2 regions of the Geminocystis sp. CENA526 genome follow, and region 1 is predicted to be linked to the other one. Evidence: predicted binding sites of a transcription regulator. Region 1 holds the regulator's gene; the other holds the start of a gene.

Region 1 (6,104 bases):
ACAACGTAAAATCGTTATTTCCCCGATGGTTGATGAAAGAGCCAAACCTGTAGCACAAAATTTAGGTATTAAACTTTATAGCTATGCTAATAGTGTCGAGTTAAATTAAACTTGCTAGGGGTGATAAAGATAGCCTCTTTTAAAATAGCTTAGGACTTACGCACCTTTAACGATATTCTGTCATTCCGAGAGTAGCGAAGGAATCTCAATCCTTTGATTTTTGGTACAAGTGGGTAACTTCTATAACTTTAAAGATAACGTTTCGACTGTTAAAAAATGTCTTATTTATAATTCCATGAATCATTATTCAGATGTAATCATTATCGGCGGTGGCGCAGCAGGTTTTTTTGGTGCAATTAATACAGCTATACAAAATAAAAATTTAAGTATTACTATTTTAGAAGCCTCCCCTCAAGTATTGGGTAAAGTAAAAATTTCTGGGGGAGGGAGGTGTAACGTCACCCATCATTGTTTTAATCCTAGTGAATTAATTAATTATTATCCCCGTGGTAACAAAGAATTGCGAGGTGCTTTTGCTCGTTTTCAACCTCAAGATACTATTAACTGGTTTGAAAGTAGGGGAGTTAAACTTAAAACCGAAGGGGATGGCAGAATTTTTCCTATCAGCGATGATTCTCAAACGATTATTGATTGTTTAGTCAAAAATGCACAAAAATTAGGGATAAAAATATTAACTAAAACTCCAGTCAAAGATATAAATAAGTCAGAATCAGGTTTTAATCTTACTCTAAAATCAGGAGAAATATTAACCGCAAAATACCTGTTAATCGCTACGGGAAGTAATCCTTTAGGCTATCAATGGGCAAAAAAATTAGGGCATTCTATTCAATCGCCTATACCTTCTTTATTTACCTTTAAAATTAATGATGTCAGAATCAAAGATTTAGCAGGAGTTAGTGTTAATAATGTGGATATTTACCTAGATATTAAACTCAAGAAAAAACTCGAACAATCAGGGGCTTTATTAATTACTCATTGGGGTTTAAGCGCTCCTGCTGTGTTAAAATTATCCGCTTGGGGAGCAAGAGTTTTATATGATCATAAATATAATGTACCTTTAATTATTAATTGGCTTCCTGAATATAATTTAGAGTCTATCAAAGCTAAGTTACAAGAAATTAAATTGTCTATTTCTAAACAAAAAGTAATTAATTATTCTCAGTTTAATTTACCGAAAAGATTATGGCAAAGTTTGGTAAACTATAGTTTAACTAATAATCAGAAAATTTGGGCTGATCTTACTAAAAAAGAAATGGATAACCTCTCGATCGAACTGACAAAAGGTAAGTATATAATTGAGGGAAAAGGAATGTTTAAAGAAGAATTTGTGACTTGTGGAGGAGTGACTTTAAAAGAGGTGGACTTTAAGACAATGATGAGTAAAATTTGTCCGAATTTATTTTTTGCAGGAGAAATTTTAGATATTGACGGAGTAACGGGAGGTTTTAACTTTCAAAATGCTTGGACTACTGGATATTTAGCAGGAATAGGAATTAATCAATTAGAGGGTTAATTTTTACAACGAGAGACTAAATGTTTTGCATTTTTACAGAATTTTATTTAAAATAACTTTGTATTTATATGCCCTTATAAAGCCTCAAAACTTTTATTTTTGTAACTTATTCACTCTTCCCTTTTCCCTTTTCCCTTTTCCCTCTCTTCATCAAAATACTTTTTTAGCAACTCCTAAATTTAACTCATGTTAACTATTACAAATTTAACTAAATTTTTCGATCGAAAAAAAGTTTTAAATAACCTAAATCTGGAGATTAAGACAGGAGAAATTTATGGCTTATTAGGGGCAAATGGTGCTGGAAAAACCACCACTATTAATCTTATTTGTGGATTGTTAAATTATGAAGAAGGAGAAATATTAATTAATGGTAAAAAATTGAATGAAAAATCTAAATATTTATTAGGAGTCGCCCCCCAAGAAAATTTACTTTATCCTCATCTTACCTGTGCAGAAAATTTAAACTTTTTTGGTAAAATTTATGGGTTAAAAGGTACTCAATTAAAAGCCTCTATTTATGAACAATTAAAAGCAGTAAATTTATTCGATAAAAAAGATTCGATCGTATCAACTTTAAGCGGAGGAATGCAAAGAAGATTAAATATAGCAGTAGCCTTAATTCATAACCCAAAACTGATAATTTTAGATGAACCAACAACGGGTTTAGATATTGAATCTCGTTATGAAATTTGGCAGTTAATCTTAAGGTTAAAAAAGGAAGGAATTACTATTTTATTAACAACTCATTTTTTGGAAGAAGCCGAAAAACTGTGCGATCGAATTGGTATCATTAAAGATGGTAAAATTGTCCAAGAAGGCACATTAAATCAATTAAAACAAATAATTCCTGCTAAAGAGTTAATTATTGTCACCACAGAAGAAGAAGAAAAAGCCATTGAGTTAGGAAAAAAACAAGGTTTTAACTATGCTTATTATCAAGATGAATTAGCATTTTTAACAGAAGAAATTTTAGATTTAGCAGAAATAATTAAACGTTTTGAAGGAGTTAACTTGACTTCTATCACCAAAAAACCCATTAATTTAGAATATATCTATCTTCAATGTCAAAAAATGAATTAGAGTAGCAGGTTAAAGAATGAAAAAACACGGCTAAAGCCGTTACTACAAACCAATCAAAAATCTTTTTTACCAGAAGTCTTGCCTTTTACCTACCATCATCATTAATACTCAGCATTTTGCAGTTGAGTTGTTAAATAATCGGCGGTAGCTTCCACCAGTGCGATCGCCTGTTCGTAAGCCATGCGAGTTGGTCCTATAATACCAACACTTCCAGCAGGGTATTCTCCTTGATAATAATAGGCGGAGATTAAACTACAAAACTGCATAGATTCTAAGGGATTTTCTGAACCGATGGTAATTTTAACTTTTTGCCATGAATTTTTATTTTCTTGAGTATTAAAAACTAAGGGTAAAAGCTGATCTTGTTCTTTTTCAATCAAATTTAATAAGGTTTTAATATGTTCTATATGCGAAAATTCAGGTTGTTGTACTAATTTTGATAACCCTTGAGTTAAAATATTAGTATTATTTGATAACCTATAATTATCTTTAATTTTGCTTAGTAAAGTATTAATAAAATCTGCATAAATTAAAAATTCGTTACTTAATTCTCCCCAATCTAAAATACTAATTTCGGTTAAAGATTTTCCCTTTAATTTATGGTTTAAAAAGTTTGATAATATTTCTAATTCTCGATCGAGCATTTCCAGAGAGTTATCATCATGGGGTATTTTTAACTGTTTGCTGTCTAATAAAATGGATTCTGTTTGATAGTTGTCAACTACCATAACTAACATAATTTGATCATTAGTTAATCTTAAAAGTTGTAAATGATACAGGATATTACTAGCAATTTGCGGTAAAGTAATTAGGGCAATACAACCACTTAAATCAGCTAAAATATTGGTAATATTTTGAAATAAAATTTCATAACGTCCTGAAACAGTTTTGATGCTATGATTTAAAATTCGATCGAAAGAAGATTTAACCGTATTCTCAGGTGCTATTAATTGATCTACATAAATACGATAACCAGAATCAGAGGGTATTCTACCCGCAGAAGTGTAAGGTTGATAGAGAAAACCAGCTTTTTCTAATTTTCCCATCGCATTACGAATTGTAGCTGAACTAACACTAAAATTATATTCGTCGATTAAAGTTTTTGAGCCAACAGGTTCGGCAGTCGCAATATAATGTTTTACGGTTGCCTGTAAAATTTTGCGATGGCGTTCATTGAGTGATATGTGAACAGTCATCTTGAAATATATTATTTTTGATAAAAGTATATTAATTAGATTTGATTGTAAAGGTTTTTTCTTAAATCTGGTACGATCGAGTTAAGAATTTCTCCTGATTATCTTTTCTTCCTTTACTGAGTATAATATCTTAGATTATCTTGATTTGAGATTTCCCAGATTCTAAATTCTAAATGGCTTTTAAATTCATTTATCGTTGGTGGCAAAAATACGGCAGTCAATTAGTTTTCGGACTAATTAGTTTGTCTATGGCATGGTTGGTTTATTATACTCAGGGGGCGTTGATTTCTGAGACTTTATACCGTCTTTCTCCTTCTTGGTTATTGTACCCTCAAATCGATCGAATGGCATTATATGAACAACGTACGATTCAGGAATTAAGTAATAAAATCGTTGCCTTAGAAAAACAAAATGAGAATCTCCAAAAAATTATTCAGTATCAAGAAAAATATTCAGGGGAATTGATTCCTGCGAGGGTAATTGGCAGAAGTGCCGATGCTTGGTGGCAAATTATCACCATTGATGCTGGAAGTAATAAGGGCATTAAATCTAATCATGTGGTGATGAGTGTCGGAGGATTAGTGGGGAGAATCATGGAAGTTACTCCTAACACTAGCCGAGTATTATTGATTAGCGATTATAACAGTCGAGTGGGTGCAACCATTGTCAGGAAGGGTTATCAAGGCTTTATTAAAGGGCAAGGCACTGCTGTTGGTTTAATGGAGTTTTATGCTAAAGTTGCAGATGTTAAGGAGGGGGATGTGGTGACTACTTCTAGTATTAGTAGCATTTTTCCACCTGATATTCCTATTGGTAAGGTTATTTCGATCGATCTTAACAAAAGTCCAGCACCAGAGGCACAAATTGAGTTTACTGCGCCCATTGATTTTTTAGACTGGGTAGTGGTGGATTTAACCGAAAAACCCCCTTTAATCAGAAATAATGAATAAGCTAGTACGCATCATAAAAAAATTTTTTAACAACGTCTATTAAAAAAATATGAATTTTTTATCTATTTATAAACACCGTAAAAATCCTGTTAATTATATCATCTGGTTTCTTTCTGGCTTATTGTTAACAATTTTAGTTAGCTGTGCCTCCCCCCAAGCGAATACGGAGGGTTCGATCGAATTTTGGACAATGCAGTTACAGCCACAATTTACCCCTTATTTTAACGACTTAAATCAACGCTTTGAAAGCGAAAATCCTGATAATAAAATACAATGGGTTGATGTGCCTTGGAATGCTATGGAAAGCAAAATTTTAACGGCAGTTTCTGCCCAAAATGCGCCCGATGTAGTGAATCTTAATCCTGATTTTGCCTCTCAATTAGCCAGTCGCAACGCATGGTTAAATCTTGATGAGAAAATCTCCCCCGAAGTCAAAAGCGAATACTTGTCTAAAATTTGGGATGCGAATAAAATTGAAATCTGTCAAGCTGAAAATCAGTGCGAAACCACAACTTTCGGTATCCCTTGGTATCTGACAACAACTATCACTGTTTATAATAAAGACTTGTTTGAAAAAGCAGGAATTACTAACCCCCCTCAAACCTATGAGGATTTAGCTATTGCCGCCGAAAAAATTAAAAATACCACTGGCAAATATGCCTTTTTCATTCCGTTGGTAACGACTGATTCTAACGAAATATTACAATCCCTTGTCAAAATGGGGGTAACTCTGCTAGATGATCAAGGTAAAGCTGGATTTAACACCCCCGAAGGTATCAAAGCCTTTACTTATTGGGCGGATTTATACCAAAAAGGTTTATTGCCTCCTGAAGTAATGACTCAAGGGCATCGTCACGCCATAGAATTATACCAAGCAGGAGAATTGGGTTTAGTTGGCACTGGTGCAGAATTTTTGAAAACCATCGCTAATAATGCCCCTACGGTTTACGAGGTGTCGGGAGTCGCCCCTCAAGTTACGGGAGATACCAAAAAGAAAAATGTCTCGGTGATGAATTTAGTTATCCCTAAAGATAGCAAAAATATTGATGGTGCTGTTAATTATGCCCTTTTTGTTACTAACGGGGAAAATCAACTCAAATTCACTCAAGAGGCGAATGTCTTACCTTCCCATAATAGTTCGATCGAGCAGTATATTAGTAACTTAGAGAACGATCCCAATCAAGATATTCTCACGGAAGCACGAAGAATTAGTGCGGTACAGTTAGAAGATGCAGAAGTACTAATTCCTCCTGTGAAAAATATCAATGAATTGAAGAAAATTATCCACGAAAATCTGCAAAGTGCTATGTTAAAAGAGAAAACCGTTGAACAAGCTGTTCAAGA
Region 2 (17,381 bases), on a different contig from region 1:
CTTTAGGATATTTTTCTCGATAAATATTGATAAAATTTTGGGCTTCAGTGGTGGTTACTCCTGTTTCTCTTGCAAATTTTTGTGCACCCATGCCATAAATAACGCCAAAATTAATGGTTTTACCTAAGTTTCTTTCTTCGGAAGTAATGTCTTCTTTATCTAGTAATAATTTAGCGGTGACGGCGTGAATATCTTGTTGATTTTGGTAAGCGGATATTAAGATTTCTTCTTCGCTTAAATGAGCTAAAATTCTCAACTCGATTTGAGAGTAATCAGCACTTAAAAATTTACAGTTTTTTTGAGGAATAAAACACTTTCTGATTTGTCGAGAAAATGCTGTGCGAATGGGGATATTTTGTAAGTTGGGATTAGAGGAAGAAAGCCTCCCCGTTGCCGTTACCATTTGATTATAATTAGTGTGGACTCTATTAGTTTTTGGATTAGCTAAAGTTGGTAAGGTATCCACATAAGTTGATTTTAATTTTGCTAAGGTTCTATGACTTAAAATATAATCGATAATAGGATGATCTCCTTTCAGTTTTTCTAAGACGGCTTGATTAGTAGAATAGCCTGTTTTTGTTTTGGTGGATTTGCGTTTATCTAAGCCTAATTCTTCAAATAATAACTCACTTAATTGTTTTGGGGAGGCAAGGTTAAAGTTACCTACTTCTTGATAGGCTTTTTCTTCAATAATCTGCAATTCTTGGTTAATTTCTTGAGATAATATACTTAAATAGTCTCGATCGATCATTACTCCTAAAGTTTCCATGTTTGCTAAAATAGGCTCTAACTTTAACTCAATATCAAAGACTGGTTTTAAGGAGGGTAAATCCTCTAGTTTTTCTTGTAAAATTTGAGTTAACTTAAAAGTTGCTAATACATCTAAGCCACAATATTCGGCGACTTTTTCGATAGCTAAATCTCCTATATTTTGCTTTTTGTCGAGGTTTAAATCTTCATAGTCTAAGGCGATAATATCCGATAAATATTTACGAGATAAATTGCTTAACTTGTGACTATCTTCGGGTTGTAAAACATAACTAGCTAACATGGTGTCAAAAATAACCCCTTGAATATTAATACCATGATGGGCTAAAATTAGTCGATCGAACTTCACATTATGGAAGGTTTTAGGGTATTGTTTATCTTCTAAAATAGGCTGTAAAATTGTCTTAATTTCCGAGAGAGTTAACTGTTGCCCTTGGGAATGTTTGACAGGAATATAAGCTACTTTTTCCCAAACGTTACCCCAACAACAACCAATACCAATTAAGTTAGCTTCTTGAGTATCTAAACCATCGGTTTCTGTATCCCATGCCGTCAAAGAATGTTGTGTAATAATAGTGGCTAATTGTGTTAATTTGTCAAGGGTATCAACAATAAAAGTATCCCTAATTTGTGACGAATCTTGAGGAGGAGAAGGTTGACTAAATAAAGATAATTGACTATCTTCTGGGGTTAAATTTTCTTCAGCTACGGTTAAGAAATTTCCGCCTAATTTTTGTTGAATAGTATTAATTTGTTTGACGAAACTATTTAACTCTAAGTGTTGCAGTAAGGGAATAATTTGTTGATTATCAAAACCTCTTAATTGACAACTATCTAAGGATAAGTTTAATTTAATGTCAGTAATAATTTGAGCTAAAAACTGAGAATGATTAGCCTCTTTTTCTCCTTTGATTAACCTATTTTTTACTGCTGGTTTGATATTATCTAAATTGTTATAGATATTCGTTAAATTATCGTACTCACTTAATAAATTACTCGCTATTTTTTCTCCTATGCCTAACACTCCCGGAATACTATCGGATTTGTCTCCGCATAAGGCTTTATAATCGACAATTTGCGAGGGTTTAACTTTCATCTTAGTAAACACCGCTTCATCATTATAAATTGCGTATTTACCTAAACTTTTTTCCATGTATAAAACTGTTATTTCTTTCTCATTATTCACCAGTTGAAATAAGTCTCGATCGCCTGTTAAAATTTTTACTTGGTATTCTTGGGCAACTGCTAAAGTTGTTAATGTGCCAATCACGTCATCAGCTTCATAACCAGACGCTGTCACCATAGTAATATTTAACGCCCTGAGTAATTCCTGCAAATTATTCAAATCCTGAATAAAATCTGAAGGGGGGATGGCTCGATCGGCTTTATAATTAGCATCAGCATTATGGCGAAAAGTGGCTTCTCTCAAGTCGAAGGCAACTGCTAAACTATGAGGTTGATATTCGCTGATAATTTGTAAGAGAGTATTGAGAAAACCAAAACAAACGCTAGTAGGAATCCCCGTTGAAGTTTTTAAAGCACCTTTTTTTGTGTTGGCTAAGGCATAATAACAACGATAAGCTAAAGAGTGTCCATCGATGATCAGAAATAAAGGTTTTGTCATTTAATTCGTCTTTGTTAAAGTAATAAGAAATTGAGAATTAAGAATTAAGAATGAGAAATAAGGAATGACGAATGAGGAATTAAAAATGTAGGGGTTTAATATATTAAACCCAACCCCATCAGAAAACTATAATTATTTCCTCCCCCTCCCCCTCTTCCCCTTCTCTCTTCTTCACTATTCCCTATTCACTATTCCCTATTCCCTATTCCCTATTCCCTATTCCCTATTCACTATTCCCTATTCACTATTCCCTATTCCCTATTCCCTATTCATTATTCATTATTCATTATTCATTATTCATTGTTAATAAATGTAGATTAAATGCCTCTTGTCTTAATCCCTGTCTTATAATAAAAATAAAATCTCAAACCTGCTACCTGATGGCTACCTGATTATTCATTATGATTACTTTATCGGATTATGACATTATTGAGCAAATTTACGAGAATATAAACTCGAAGGTTTATCGTGGGATTTGTTTGTCTAATCATCAAAAGATAATTTTAAAAGTCTTAAAGAAAAATTATCCCTCCTCTGATTCATTAATTCGCTATAAACAAGAATATGAGTTAACAAAATCCCTCAATTTAGATGGCATCATTAAGGCTTATGCTTTACAAGAATACGATGATAGATTGATGATGATTTTAGAAGATTTTGGGGGAGAATCTTTAAGTATTTTACAAAATCATTCCGTTTTTTCTTGTCTTGAATCTCTCAAAATTGCCATTAAAATTGTTAATGCCTTAGCACAACTTCACACCGCTAATATTATTCATAAAGATATTAATTCTCAGAATATTGTTTTTAACTACAAAACCGAAAAATTAAAAATAATTGACTTAGGAATTGCTACTCGTTTAACTAAAGAAAATCCTCTTTTAAAAGAGCCTCATATTTTAGAGGGTACTTTAGCATATATGTCCCCCGAACAAACGGGAAGGCTTAATCTTAGCCTAGATTATCGCACGGATTTTTATTCTTTAGGGGTTACTTTATACGAATTATTTACGGGAAAATTACCTTTTGAAACAGAAGATTCTTTAGAATTAATTTATTGTCATTTAGCTAAAAATCCCCCTTCTCCTTCTCAAATTAATCCTTTAATTCCTCAGCCTATTTCTGATATTATCATGAAATTAATGGCTAAAAATCCCGACGATCGTTATCAAAGTATATGGGCATTAAAAGCTGATTTAGAATCTTGTTTAAAACAGTTTATTTTAACTCATAAAATTGATTATTTTCCTATTGCTAGTCAAGATATTTCTGATAAGTTTAATATTTCCGAAAAATTATACGGTAGAGATGCAGAAATTAAGTTACTTTTAGATAATTTTAATTATATATTAGAGCAGGAAATAAAAGATATTGATAAAGGGGGGGAAAAGGGAAGAGGGAATAGGGAAGATGATTTTTTAAAACAGTCAAATAATGAGCTTGTTAAGGGTATTATTGATGATAGTGAGGATGATAATAAGTTATCGATCGAACCCACCTCACAATATAGTAAAATTATTTTTATTAAGGGTTATTCTGGTACAGGAAAATCGGTATTAGTTCAAGAAATTTATCAATCTGTTACCGAAAAAAAAGGTTATTTAATTACTGGTAAATTTGAGCAATTTCAACAAAATATTCCCTATGGTGCGATCGCCTCTGCTTTAAGACAATTATTAAAGCAATTTTTAACCGAAAAAAAAGACTATTTGGAACAGTTAAGGGGTAAAATATTAGAAGCATTGGGAACAAATGGACAAGTTATTATTGATGTTATTCCCGAATTAGAATTAATAATTGGTAAACAATTACCCGCAGTAGAAGTTGGGATAAAAGAATCAGAAAATCGTTTTAAATTACTATTTCAAAAATTCATTAACTGTTGTTGCTCAAAAGAACATCCTTTGGTATTATTTTTAGATGATTTACAATGGGCAGATGTAGCCACTTTTGAGTTAATTAAACTATTAGTTAATAATCGAGGGCTTAAATATTTTTTCCTCATTGGTGCATATCGAAATCAAGAAATTAAAGACAATCATCCCCTCAATCAATTATTTAATTATTTTCAAGATAATCAGCAAGTATTTAATCAGATTAGTTTAGGTAACTTAACCTTAGAAAATGTTTATGATTTGATGTCAGATACCCTAAAACGCCCAGTTATTGAGATTAAAGATTTAGCCCAATTAGTTTATGAGAAAACATTAGGGAATCCTTTTTTTGTTAAACAATTTTTAGTCAATCTATATCAAAAGAAACTTATTTACTTTAATTATAAAAAACGTCAATGGCAATGGAAAATTCAGAAAATTATTAACCAAAATATCACCGATAATGTGGTAGCATTAATGATTAATGAAATAAATTTATTACCTTGTTCTACCCAATGCAATTTAAAATATTCTGCTTGTTTAGGTACTAATTTTACTCTCTCTAGTTTAAGTCTAATTAAAGATACATTACCTACTCATATTTTCCCTGATTTAATTACCGCTATTAATGCTGGTTTAATTCTCCCTTTGACGGCTTTAGATGAAAATTTAGTCATTGAAAAGTATCAATTTAAACATGATCGCATTCAACAAGCATTTTATAGCCTAATGTCAGAAGAAGAAAAAGCAAAAATTCATCTCAAAATAGGTTTATTACTATTAGAAAATACCAGAGAAAATGAATTAGAAAATAAGATATTTGATATTTTAGAACATTTGAATAAAGCTAGAGAATTAATCACCGATGGCAACCGACAAGAAAGATTAGCCTACTTAAATTTAATGGGGGGAATAAAAGCTAAAAATAACATCGCCTATAGTGTAGCAAAAATTTATTTGATCATCGCCATGGAATTATTAAGGGATAATTGTTGGCAAAATCAATACGATTTAACCTTAAATCTTTATGCCACTATGGTAGAGGTTGCCTACTTAAACGGCGATATGGAGGAGATGAGACAAAAAGCCGATAGTGTCTTAATTAACGCCACTTCCATTTTAGATAAGGTGAGAGTCTATAAAATTTTGATAGCGGTAGAGACTTCCCAGAGTAATTTATTATCCGCCATCGACATTGGCAGACAAGCCTTACAAGAGTTAGGGGTTGATTTACCAACTACCTTTAATCAATGTATTTTTACCAAACTAGAAACATCGCTAACAGGAAAAAATATCGAGGATTTAATTAACTTACCGCCGATGGAGAATAAAAAAGCTAAGGCGATAATGGAGATATTTTGGCGTTTATATTCCCCTATTTTTCAAGGAATGCCTGAATTATTGCCATTTTTGGGGGGAATGATGGTTAGTCTTTCTTTAGAGTATGGTAATAGCGCTGTTTCAGGGGTTGGTTATGCCATTTATGGCATGGTGTTATGTACTTTTTTTGGGGAGGTAGAAAAGGGTTATAGTTTCGGTGAGTTAGCTTTAGAGTTGACAGAAAATTATCCAGAATATCAGTATAAGGGGTTGATTGGGCAAATTTTCGCTACTTGTATTCAACCTCGCAAAGAAGCCATGAGGGCAACTTTTCCTCTTTATCAAAAAACGATTAAAATTTGTTTAGACGCAGGAGACTTTTTAACTTGGGGTTACACTATCCTCGCCTATGGTTTTACTCTCTTTTTTGGAGGTGTTGAGTTAGATTATTTACAAGGGGAGATAAATAACCATTACAGTCTTTTAATGGAATTAAAGCAAGATTCTGCTAAGGTTTATATTGATATATTGCAGGAAACAATTATAAATTTACAAGAGAAAAAACTACAACCTCATTATTTAAGGGGGAATTTCTACGATGAAATGAAAATGTTTCCCTACCATCGTCAACAACAGGAATTAACGGCATTAGCTCAAGCCTATACTTATAAAATTATCTTAGCTTACTCTTTTCATAATTATAATTCAGCTTTAGATTACCTTACAGAAGGGGAGTCTTATTTAGAAGGGGTGTCTTCCCTTATCTTTTTTCCCGTTTATCATTTTTATTCCGCTTTAACTTATTTAGCTTTATATCCTTCCTTGACAGAAAAAACATCGACATCAAGGGAAACATCATTTTCACTTATCATCAGAGGAGAAGTTATCACCCAAGAAAAGATATGGGAAAAAATTATTTATCATCAAAGTATCGTAGCGCAATGGGCAAAAACTGCTCCGATGAATCATCAACATAAATACGATTTAATTGAGGCGGAAAAAGAAAGAGTTTTAGGGAATAAAGGCAAGGCGATAGAATTTTATGAGTCAGCGATAGAAGTTGCTAAAAAAAATCAATATTTCAAAGAATTAGCCCTTATTAAAGAATTATACGCCCAATTTTATCTTCAGTGGGGCAAAGAAAAACTAGGACATTTTTATCTTAAAGAATCCCACTATGATTATAGTCTTTGGGGGGCAAAAGCAAAGGTACAAGATTTAGAAGAAAAATATCCACAATTATTTAAGGTGGTATCTAAGGGAGTTTCTTCTATACCAACGATTATTTCTCACACCGATAGAAATATCAATGCCACAGCAATTTTTGACTTAAAAACCGTGATGAAAGCCTCTCAAGCGATAACGAAGGAAATTATTTTAGAAAATCTCCTACAAACTCTCATGAAAATTTTACTAGAAAACGCAGGAGGTACTAAGGGTTGTTTATTATTGCATCAACCTACGGCAAAAGGTGACATCGGTGATTTTGTGGTTTCTGTTTATGGTGATAACGACACGGTAACTATTTCTCAAGAAAAACCTATAGAGGAAATTTTACCAGAGTCAATTGTTTATTATACGGCGCGTACTAAAGAAACTATTTTATTCGATCGAGGTGATAAAACAACCCATGCTCATTTTTACAATAATTTCACTCAAGATAACTATATCAAAACCTATCAACCCCTTTCTCTCCTTTGTTATCCATTAATCAATCAAGATAAATTAGTGGGGGTGGTTTATTTAGAGAATAATTTAATCAGTGGTGCGTTTACTGTGGATAGAATTGAATTATTAACCCTACTTTCCCAACAGGCAGTGATTGCCATTCGCAATGCTCAATTATACAGCCAAGTTAAGGAAAAAGAAGAACAATTACAACAATTTTTAGAAGCGATACCCGTAGGGGTAGCCATTTTAGACGCAAAAGGAAGCCCATATTATGCTAATCAACAAGGTAAAATCCTTTTAGGTAAAGGAGTTGTTCCAAATGTAACTTCAGATAATATTTCGGAAGTCTATCAAAATTATATCGCAGGTACGAATAATATCTATCCTAATGATCAATTACCCATTATTAAAGCCTTAAAAGGGCAAATATCCACCTGCGAAGACATCGAAATTCATCAACTCGATCGAGTAATTCCTGTTGAAGCATGGGGAACACCTATTTATGATAGTTTTGGTAACGTACAATATGCCATGGCAGCGTTTCAAGATATTACTCAAAGAAAAGAAGCGGAAAAATTCTTATCCGAATATAATCGCATTTTAGAACAACAGGTAAACGATCGAACCTTAGAGTTACAAAAACTTAACCAAGAGTTATCGAAATTAGCCAATTTAGATGGTTTAACCCAGATAGCGAATCGTCGTCGTTTTGATAATTATTTAGCCATTGAATGGCAAAGACACTTAAGAGAGAAACAAAGTTTAGCCTTAATTCTCATGGATATTGATTATTTTAAGCTCTATAATGACTACTATCAGCATCAAAAAGGGGATGAGTGTTTAATTACCGTTGCCCAAAATATAGATAAAATACCGAAACGTAGTAGTGATTTAGTGGCTAGATATGGGGGAGAGGAATTTGTGGTTGTTTTACCGAATACAGATGCCGAAGGTGCATTAATTATTGCTGAAGAGATGCGTCTGGCTATCTTGAATTTACAAATACCCCATGTTCGATCGAACGTATGTCCTTATGTAACTTTAAGTTTAGGGATTAGCACTATGACACCTGATTTTGATCTTACCCCTTGTCAATTAATTAATCAATGCGATCGAGCCTTATATTTATCGAAACAGAGAGGGAGAAATCAAGTTACTATATTTAACCTAACCAACGGCGTAGGCTAAAAAATGTGTTTAACAAGTTTTGTAAAGTCTGATTTTTAGCGTATTTTTGTTTAGTAAAAAGTAACCCTGTTTTGCTATTAATTTCGCTTAAAGTTGGGTAAATATGAATCCCTGTTAAACTACTTACCTTAAGATTATTTGTCATGGCTAAAACTATTTCATGAATTAATTCTCCTGCGGATTCTCCCACAATAGTCGCTCCTAAAATATCCCCTTTTAAAGTAGTTATAATTTTGGCAAATCCTTTAATCTTTCCTTCCGTTTGATTTCGATCGACCCCTTTAATATCTTGTTTTAAAATAACTATATTATCACCATAAATATCTGTTGCTTGAGGTTCATTTAAGCCAACTCTAGCCAATTCTGGAGAAGTAAAAATACTATAGGGAATGACTCGATAATCAGCTTTTTTGCTAGGGAAAAAAAGAGCATTTTGCAGTACGATCGTGGCTTCATATCCTGCGACATGGGTGAATTGATAACCGCCGATAACATCACCGCAACCATAGATTTTTTTATTGGTAGTTTGCAGTTTTTGATTAACCTTAATTCCTTGTGGATTATAGTCAACATTTGCCTTTTCTAAATCAAGGGATTGAATATTAGGAGTACGTCCAATCGAGACTAAAATTTCGTCAACAATCAACTTTTCTTCCCCTACGCTCACAACTTTTTTACCGTCTATCAATTCCACTTTTTCGGCTTTAGCAGACTTAATTATTCTTATACCTTCCTCTTGAAACTGATTTTCAATGATTTGAGATGCTTCTGGGTCTTCTTTGGGCAAAAGTTGACTTCTACTCGCTATAATGGTGATTTCTGAACCTAATCTCCTTAATGCTTGTCCTAACTCACAGGCGATCGCACCTCCTCCCATAATCACCATGGATTTTGGTAATTCCGTTAAAGAAAAAACCTGCTCATTGGTAATAAAACCCACTTCTTTTAACCCTTCAATATCAGGAATTTTAGGACTTGAACCCGTAGAAATGACAAAATTACGGGCTTGTAACTGTCTTTCCCCCACCTCAAAGGTATTTTCATCAATAAACTTACCATCGCCAAAAATAACCTCAACTCCTAATCTCCTAAATCTATCAGGGGAATCATGGGGTTCGATCGAACTGATTACACTATTAACATGATTGATGACTTGATCAAATTTTATCTCCACACCCTGACTATAAACACCAAACTGATGGCTATTTTGCACTTGATAAGCAATTCTACTGGCGTGAATTAAAGACTTACTTGGTACACAACCATACCACAGGCAATCCCCACCTAAACGATGCTTTTCCACTAAGGCAACTTTGGCTTTTAATTGTGCAGCCGCACTAGCGACAACCAAACCACCTGAACCGCCTCCGATAATAACTAAGTCATATTCTTTCATGGTGAGAGTATATTTTTTTGCATTCAGATTCGTTGCTGTTCTAGTTAATAATACCTGAGTTCGACATAAAATTTTCGGTGGTGTAAATCGGAAAGGATAAGGTAATGTTAAGTTATTTAATAAATTGGTTTTCTCAGGGAATATTAACCCTAAAATTAAAATAGATGATTTAATTAAGAGCATAAACTTTAATTCAAAGTAAGTTTTAAGCTAGGATGTATTTAACTTACATTTTTTTCTAATAGTTAAAAATATAGTTAAAAATATAGTTAAAAATACTGATAACTATTGACTAATATGAACTGTTACCTTTTGCCTATCTTTATCAGTAAACTTTAGATGCGTTATAGCTTATTTTTGTTAAGAAAAGTTGTTTTTTTTTGTTCAAGATGGGATAATTTTTCCAATTTTCTTCAACGGGAACATTAATGTATAAAACAATACCAATTTTAGCTAAAACGGGAATTATTGATTGTGTTAAACACTTAATTATTTTTGAAAATTCAGAAATAGTAATAAACTTGATTTAAAATCAGTCTTAACTTAAATTCTTTGGAAGGGAAAAACTATGCTAGTCAAAACAGATTTAGTGACACACTTAGAACAAACTTTGAGTACGATCGCCAAAGAAACTAAAAACGGAGTTTTATTGTGTAAAAACAAGGAAGTTTTAGCAGAAATACATTTTTTTTCGGGAAAATTGGCTTATGCCGTGATGAAAAAGCATAGGGTAAGACGTTGGAAAAGAGGATTATTAAAGGCAAAAATAGAAGAAAAATTCACTGCAATTTCTTTTAGTAACGATCAGCCCTGGGAATTTGAATTATTGTACCATGAATTAGGATTAAAAAAAATTGGCATGAGTCAAGTTAAAGAGATGATTCGTTGCGTAACCGAAGAAGTCTTGTTTGAATTACTTGGTTCTGTTAATTTAGAATTTGAGTGGCATGATAAGGAAAAAACTCAGTCGGGTTTAGTGTTGGTATTAGCTTTATCTAATCAGGAAGTAGCGTTGATTATTGATAATGCCAGTAAATTACGCAGTGAATGGGATACTCAAGGTTTAAAAGCAGTAAGTCCTAGTTTAGCACCATTATCGAAAATAGATAACCCGAAGGAATCATTACCTTTACTAACAGGGTTAGGCGGAAAATTAAGCGTTTGGGATTTAGCTTTGAAAAATAAAAAATCCGTGAATGACTTGATTCGTTTACTTATTCCTTATATTCGTAAAGGTATTGTTAAGTTTAAAGAGATACCTGATTTACAGTCACCTAATTCTCAGGAAGTCAAAACTCCTGCTGTAACTTCTCCTCCCAAATCCTCCTCACCGCCGTCAACTGTGACGGAAAATACATCTAAGACAAAGGGGATTTTAATTGCTTGTATTGATGATAGCCCAGTGGTAGCTCATAATATCAAAAAAATCTTGACTCCTAAAGGTTATGATATATTAGCGATACCTGAACCAATGCACGGTTTTGCTCAACTGATTGAACATCAACCTCAATTAATTCTGTTAGATATTAATATGCCTAATGCTAATGGTTATAGTGTTTGTCAGTTTTTGCGCAATTCTCCCGTGTTTGAGAAAACCCCCATTATTATTTTAACAGGGCAAGATACCAATATCGATCGAGCTAGGGCAAAATTAGTTGGTGCGACAGACTTTGTTGCTAAACCCCCCGAAGCAGAAGTTTTACTCTCCCTCATTAAAAAATATCTTTCTTAAGAAAGTTGATTGTAATTCTCGAAATTATCTTCATAATGAAGTTTTTTAATCATGAAATACTATTTTTAAATGGTAGATTTGTCCATGATATTATCTCCATTATCTCAGGTTTTTTTCCATGACCCACCCTACAAATTATCAAGGGGTTCTCGATCGAACTTATATAGTTTAAATACCATTAATTTCTATTTGTTCACCGTTAGTATATGCTTCTTTTTGGGCTTGTTTAAAGGTACTTCTTCCCCAACTTAAATCATAATATTTCGGCGTTTCTTCTCCACTAATTAAACCTTCAATACTAAACACTTGAATCACTGGATATTGTTTGCCATTTCCTGCTTGATAAAATCCCGCCTTTGATGCTTCTTGAATCATGGGTTTTGTCGGTGGAGTAAGGGTAATAAAAAATCCCATACTCGCTTTATTTGCCTCGATCGTACCCCGTAAATCCCGTATCATAGAGACATTAACATTTTTACCCCCCTTAACACTCACGATAATTTTTTTAATGACAGATTCGCTTTTTTCACTATCAAAATCATCGAAATAAATGATACCATCGATACCAGAATCAGCACCTTTTTTCTTCTTTCCTTGATAGGGTTGTGCATTGACAAGGGAAATCGCCCACCATTGAAATTGATATGCGTCTCGATTAAATAAATCTATTGCTGAGTCTAAATTATTAGGAGTTCCTTCTACTTCAAAAAAGTCAGTTTTTTTCTTGATTAAGTCTTCAGAATTATCTAAATATTTATCAGAAAAAGCATCCCTTAAACGTTTCTCAATGAGGGAAATTGCTAAGTGAGTAATGTCAATACCAATCCATTGTCGATTTAATTTTTCAGAAGCATGAACTGCTGTACCACAACCACAAAAAGGGTCTAAAATTAAGTCATTTTCATTACTACTAATAGAGATAATTCTTTCTAGTAATTTTAATGGTTTTTGGGTAGGATAACCTAACCTTTCTTTGTGTGAACCGTGCAAATGTTCTATATCATCCCAATTATCGGTTATGGGTTGCCCTTGCATTTCATCTAAATATCTTTTTAAACGAGGTACTGCACCCTTTTTACTTTGAACAATAATACCATCTTGATATGCTTTTTCCATTCTTTCTTTTGTCCATCGCCAAACCCGTTTTACTCCTAAAAATTCATAGGTTAAATTAGGTCGATCGGGGTTAGGATTAGTTAAATCACCTAAGCGATAACGTCTCCCATTTTCGTCAATATAACGATAAAATTTATCTAAATATTCTTGATTATGTTCACCATAAATTTTATGAAAAGTAAAGTTATTTGTTTTTGTATATCTTAAAATAACATCTCGACAATTAGAAAAGTTATTTTTTGTCTGACTTTTAGGTTGCGATCGTTTCCAAGAGATTTCATTTCTAAAGTTTTTAGGCTCAAAAATAATGTCTAAAATCATCTTTAAATAATGGGATGCGGTAGGATCACAATGAAGATATAAACTACCTGTTGGCTTTAAAACTCGATATAATTCTACTAACCTAATTGCCATCATCGCTAAGTAGGCAGAAAGGGAATTTTTCCCTAAAGTTCGCACTAATAAATCTAATAATTCCGCTAAATCTCCTCTAATTTGTTTCAAATCTTGGATACATCTTTCTGATTCAATATTCCATGTCCAAGTATCTTCAAAAGCCGTAATTTGTGCGGTGGATTTTTCTCCTTTTGGACTGTTAAAAATAACGTTATAATTTACTTGAGAATTGAAGGGGGGATCGAGATAGATTAAATCAATAATTTCATCGTCAATATGATTTCTTAATATCTCTAAATTATCTCCATAATAAAGTTTTTTAATCATAAAATGTTATCTTGATTTTCCTAACAAATATTATTTATCATACCACATAAATTAATTAATTTTCGCTCGACTAATAATGGTGGGTCTGTCCATGATATTATGTCTATTATCTCTGATTTTCTCCATGACCCACCCTACAAATTATCATGGGATTCGATCGAACTTATATAGTTTAAATACCATTAATTTCTATTTGTTCACCGTTAGTATATGCTTCTTTTTGGGCTTGTTTAAAGGTACTTCTTCCCCAACTTAAATCATAATATTTCGGCGTTTCTTCTCCACTAATTAAACCTTCAATACTAAACACTTGAATCACTGGATATTGTTTGCCATTTCCTGCTTGATAAAATCCCGCCTTTGATGCTTCTTGAATCATCGGTTTTGTGGGAGGAGTGAGAGTAATAAAAAATCCCATACTTGCTTTATTTGCCTCGATCGTACCCCGTAAATCCCGTATCATTGATACATTAACATTTTTACCGCCCTTAACACTCACGATAATTTTTTTGATGACAGATTCGCTTTTTTGACTATCAAAATCATCAAAATAAATAATACCATCGATACCAGAATCAGCACCTTTTTTTTTCTTTCCTTGATAGGGTTGTGCATTAACAAGAGAAATTGCCCACCATTGAAATTGATAAGCGTCTCGGTTAAATAAATCTAAAGCTGATTCTAAATTATTAGGAGTTCCTTCTACTTCAAAAAAGTCTGTTTTTTTCTTGATTAAGTCTTCTGAATTATCTAAATATTTATCAGAAAAAGCATCCCTTAAACGTTTCTCAATGAGGGAAATTGCTAAGTGAGTAATGTCAATACCAATCCATTGTCGATTTAATTTTTCAGAAGCATGAACTGCTGTACCACAACCACAAAAAGGGTCTAAAATTAAGTCATTTTCATTACTACTAATAGAGATAATTCTTTCTAATAATTGTCGTGGTTTTTGGGTAGGATAACCTAAAGATTCTTTTGAATTGGAAGAAATTAAAGGTATATCAATCCAAGTATCATTTAACGGTACTCCTTGATTTTCTTCTAAATAATATTTCAAATTAGGAATACCATTTTTAGAAAAAACAATCAAATTTTGTCGATCGTATTCTTCTAATTTATCAGGTATTGTTACCCAGTGCATTCCAGATTTTCCTTGAGTATTAGGATTAATTTCTCGCCAAATTTTACCTGTTTCACCATTTCTTTTACCACTCACTAATAACGGTACTAAACGATATTTTCCTTTCTCATCTTCATAGCGATAATTTTCTAAAGATGCCTTTGATAATTCTTTATATTGTAAGTTAAAAATATAATTATCTGACTTACTATAGAATAAGATAATATCATGGGCTTTCCGAAGATTTCTACTAATAGAAGAACGATTTTTACTCCTTTCCCAAACTATCTCATTTCTAAAGTTTTTAGGCTCAAAAATAATGTCTAAAATCATCTTTAAATAATGACTTGCGGTGGGATCACAATGAAGGTATAAACTACCTGTTGACTTTAATACTCGATGTAATTCTACTAACCTAATTGCCATCATTGCTAAGTAAGCTGAAAGGGAATTTTTCCCTAAAGTTCGCACTAATAAATCTAATAATTCGGCTAAATCTCCCCTTATTTGTTTCAAATCTTGGATACATCTTTCTGATTCAATGTTCCATGTCCAAGTATCCTCAAAAGCGGTAATTTGTGCGGTGGATTTTTCTCCTTTTGGACTGTTAAAAATAACGTTATAATTTACTTGAGAATTGAAGGGGGGATCGAGATAGATTAAATCAATAATTTCATCGTCAATATGATTTCTTAATATCTCTAAATTATCTCCATAATAAAGTTTTTTAATCATTTTAATATCTTTTTAATTTTAGCTAACATTTAATATCCTAACGTGCAATAGTTGATTTCTTGTTTGTGTGAGGGTATAGGTTTTCATCATGTCAAAAATTGACTATTTTGTACAATAGACTTCTACAGAAATTATGATTTTATCACCGTAGAACAGGCATCTTGCCAGAAATTATGATTTTATCACCGTAGAACAGGCATCTTGCCTGTATTTTTGAGGATTTCTAATATGTCAAAGTATATCACATTGTTAATTAATTTGTAATAAGGTTTTTAACCCTTAATTTTCGATTGTTGATATAAATTGAAAGAAAACTATAGTTTATGATTTACCATTGATAATTTTCTATGGAAAAGGTACTGATAACCGTATTAGCACTCAGTGCCTAAGAGTGCTAAATTTATATATGGTGAATCAATATCTTAAATTAAAATATATATGTCTAAGATCGTATCATTTAAAGAAGAATCCAGAAGACATTTAGAGCAAGGGGTTAACTCTTTGGCTAATGCTGTTAAAGTAACTTTAGGACCTAAAGGTAGAAATGTACTATTAGAAAAAAAATTCGGTGCGCCTGAAATCGTCAAAGATGGTGTCAGTGTTGCTAAAGAAATCGAATTAGAAAGCCCTTTACAAAATGCAGGGGCAAGATTAGTCAGAGAAGTTGCGTCTAAAACTAAAGACATCGCAGGAGACGGTACAACCACCGCTACGGTTATCGCTCAAGCTATGATTCACGAAGGCTTAAAAAACGTTACCGCAGGGGCAAATCCTGTGGCTTTACGTCGTGGTATCGACAAAGCTGTGGCTTTCTTAATCAAGGAAATTGGGGTAATTGCTCAACCCGTAGAAGGTGAAGCTATTAGTCAGGTTGCCACAGTTTCTGCGGGAAATGATGAAGAAATCGGCGAAATGATTGCTTTAGCTATGGATAAAGTCACTAAAGATGGTGTTATCACCGTTGAGGAGTCTAAATCTTTAGCTACTGAATTAGAAGTAGTGGAAGGTATGCAGATCGATCGAGGTTATGTATCCCCTTACTTTATCACGGATCAAGAAAAGCAAATTGTCGAGTTTGAAAATCCCCTTATCCTTGTCACCGATAAAAAAATTAGTGCGATTGTTGATTTAGTACCCGTATTAGAAAATGTAGCACGTTCTGCTCGTCCTTTATTAATCATCGCTGAAGATGTGGACGGTGAAGCCTTAGCGACTTTAGTAGTTAACAAAGCCAGAGGGGTTTTAAATGTAGCCGCCATCAAAGCTCCCAGTTTTGGCGATCGCAGAAAAGCCGCTTTAGAAGATATTGCCGTCTTAACAGGAGGGCGAGTTATTTCTGAAGACATCGGTTTAAGTCTCGATACCGTTACCCTCGATATGTTAGGTAAAGCTCGTAAAATTACGATCGAAAAAGATAATACCACGATCGTGGCTGATGGTGGCAACAGTGCCGATGTAGAAAAAAGAGTTGCTCAAATTCGCAAACAATTAGCGGAAACCGACTCTGACTACGATGCAGAAAAATTACAAGAGCGTATCGCTAAATTAGCTGGTGGTGTGGCAGTTATCAAAGTAGGTGCGGCTACGGAAACCGAATTAAAAGAGCGTAAATTGCGCATTGAAGATGCTTTAAATGCCACTAAAGCGGCAGTAGAAGAAGGTATTGTACCCGGAGGCGGTGCAACTTTAATTCACTTATGCTCTAAATTAGGTGCTTTTAAAGATACCCTCACCATCGAAGAAGAAAAAATTGGTGCTGAAATCGTGATGAAAGCCATCGAAGCTCCTTTACGTCAAATTGCCAATAATTCTGGTGTGGAAGGCTCTGTAGTAGTAGAAAAAGTCAGAGAATCTAGTGCTAATATTGGTTATAATGCCCTCACTGACGAGTATCAAGACTTAATTAAAGCGGGAATTGTTGATCCTGCTAAAGTTGTACGCATTTCCTTACAAAATGCAGGTTCGATCGCAGGTTTAGTCATCACCACCGAAGCCTTAGTAGTAGAAAAACCCCAACCCGAAGCCCCAGCCCCCGATATGGGCGGTATGGGCGGTATGGGTGGCATGGGTGGCATGGGTGGCATGGGAATGCCCGGCATGGGAATGATGTA

The links. Region 1 encodes HrcA, which represses chaperone genes, less so after heat shock. Its sites were predicted from a motif close to TTAGCACTCNNANNNTNNGAGTGCTAA; they were not measured.
Region 2: a site for HrcA is predicted at 15,642-15,668, ahead of groL (chaperonin GroEL). Genes of this name have one in related genera too.

The regions. Positions count from the first base shown of each region.
Region 1 is NZ_JBLZFY010000018.1:43,310-49,413, reverse strand. Features, by position in the region: gene ACN4EE_RS07550 (hypothetical protein) at 1-109, shown strand, start outside; gene ACN4EE_RS07545 (BaiN/RdsA family NAD(P)/FAD-dependent oxidoreductase) at 296-1,534, shown strand; gene ACN4EE_RS07540 (ABC transporter ATP-binding protein) at 1,721-2,614, shown strand; gene hrcA (heat-inducible transcriptional repressor HrcA) at 2,716-3,810, opposite strand; gene mreC (rod shape-determining protein MreC) at 3,984-4,760, shown strand; gene ACN4EE_RS07525 (ABC transporter substrate-binding protein) at 4,810-6,104, shown strand, end outside.
Region 2 is NZ_JBLZFY010000036.1:8,331-25,711, forward strand. Features, by position in the region: gene polA (DNA polymerase I) at 1-2,392, opposite strand, end outside; gene ACN4EE_RS11495 (diguanylate cyclase domain-containing protein) at 2,794-8,445, shown strand; gene ACN4EE_RS11500 (dihydrolipoyl dehydrogenase family protein) at 8,420-9,841, opposite strand; gene ACN4EE_RS11505 (response regulator) at 10,410-11,573, shown strand; gene ACN4EE_RS11510 (DNA methyltransferase) at 11,742-13,412, opposite strand; gene ACN4EE_RS11515 (DNA methyltransferase) at 13,585-15,270, opposite strand; gene groL (chaperonin GroEL) at 15,709-17,381, shown strand, end outside.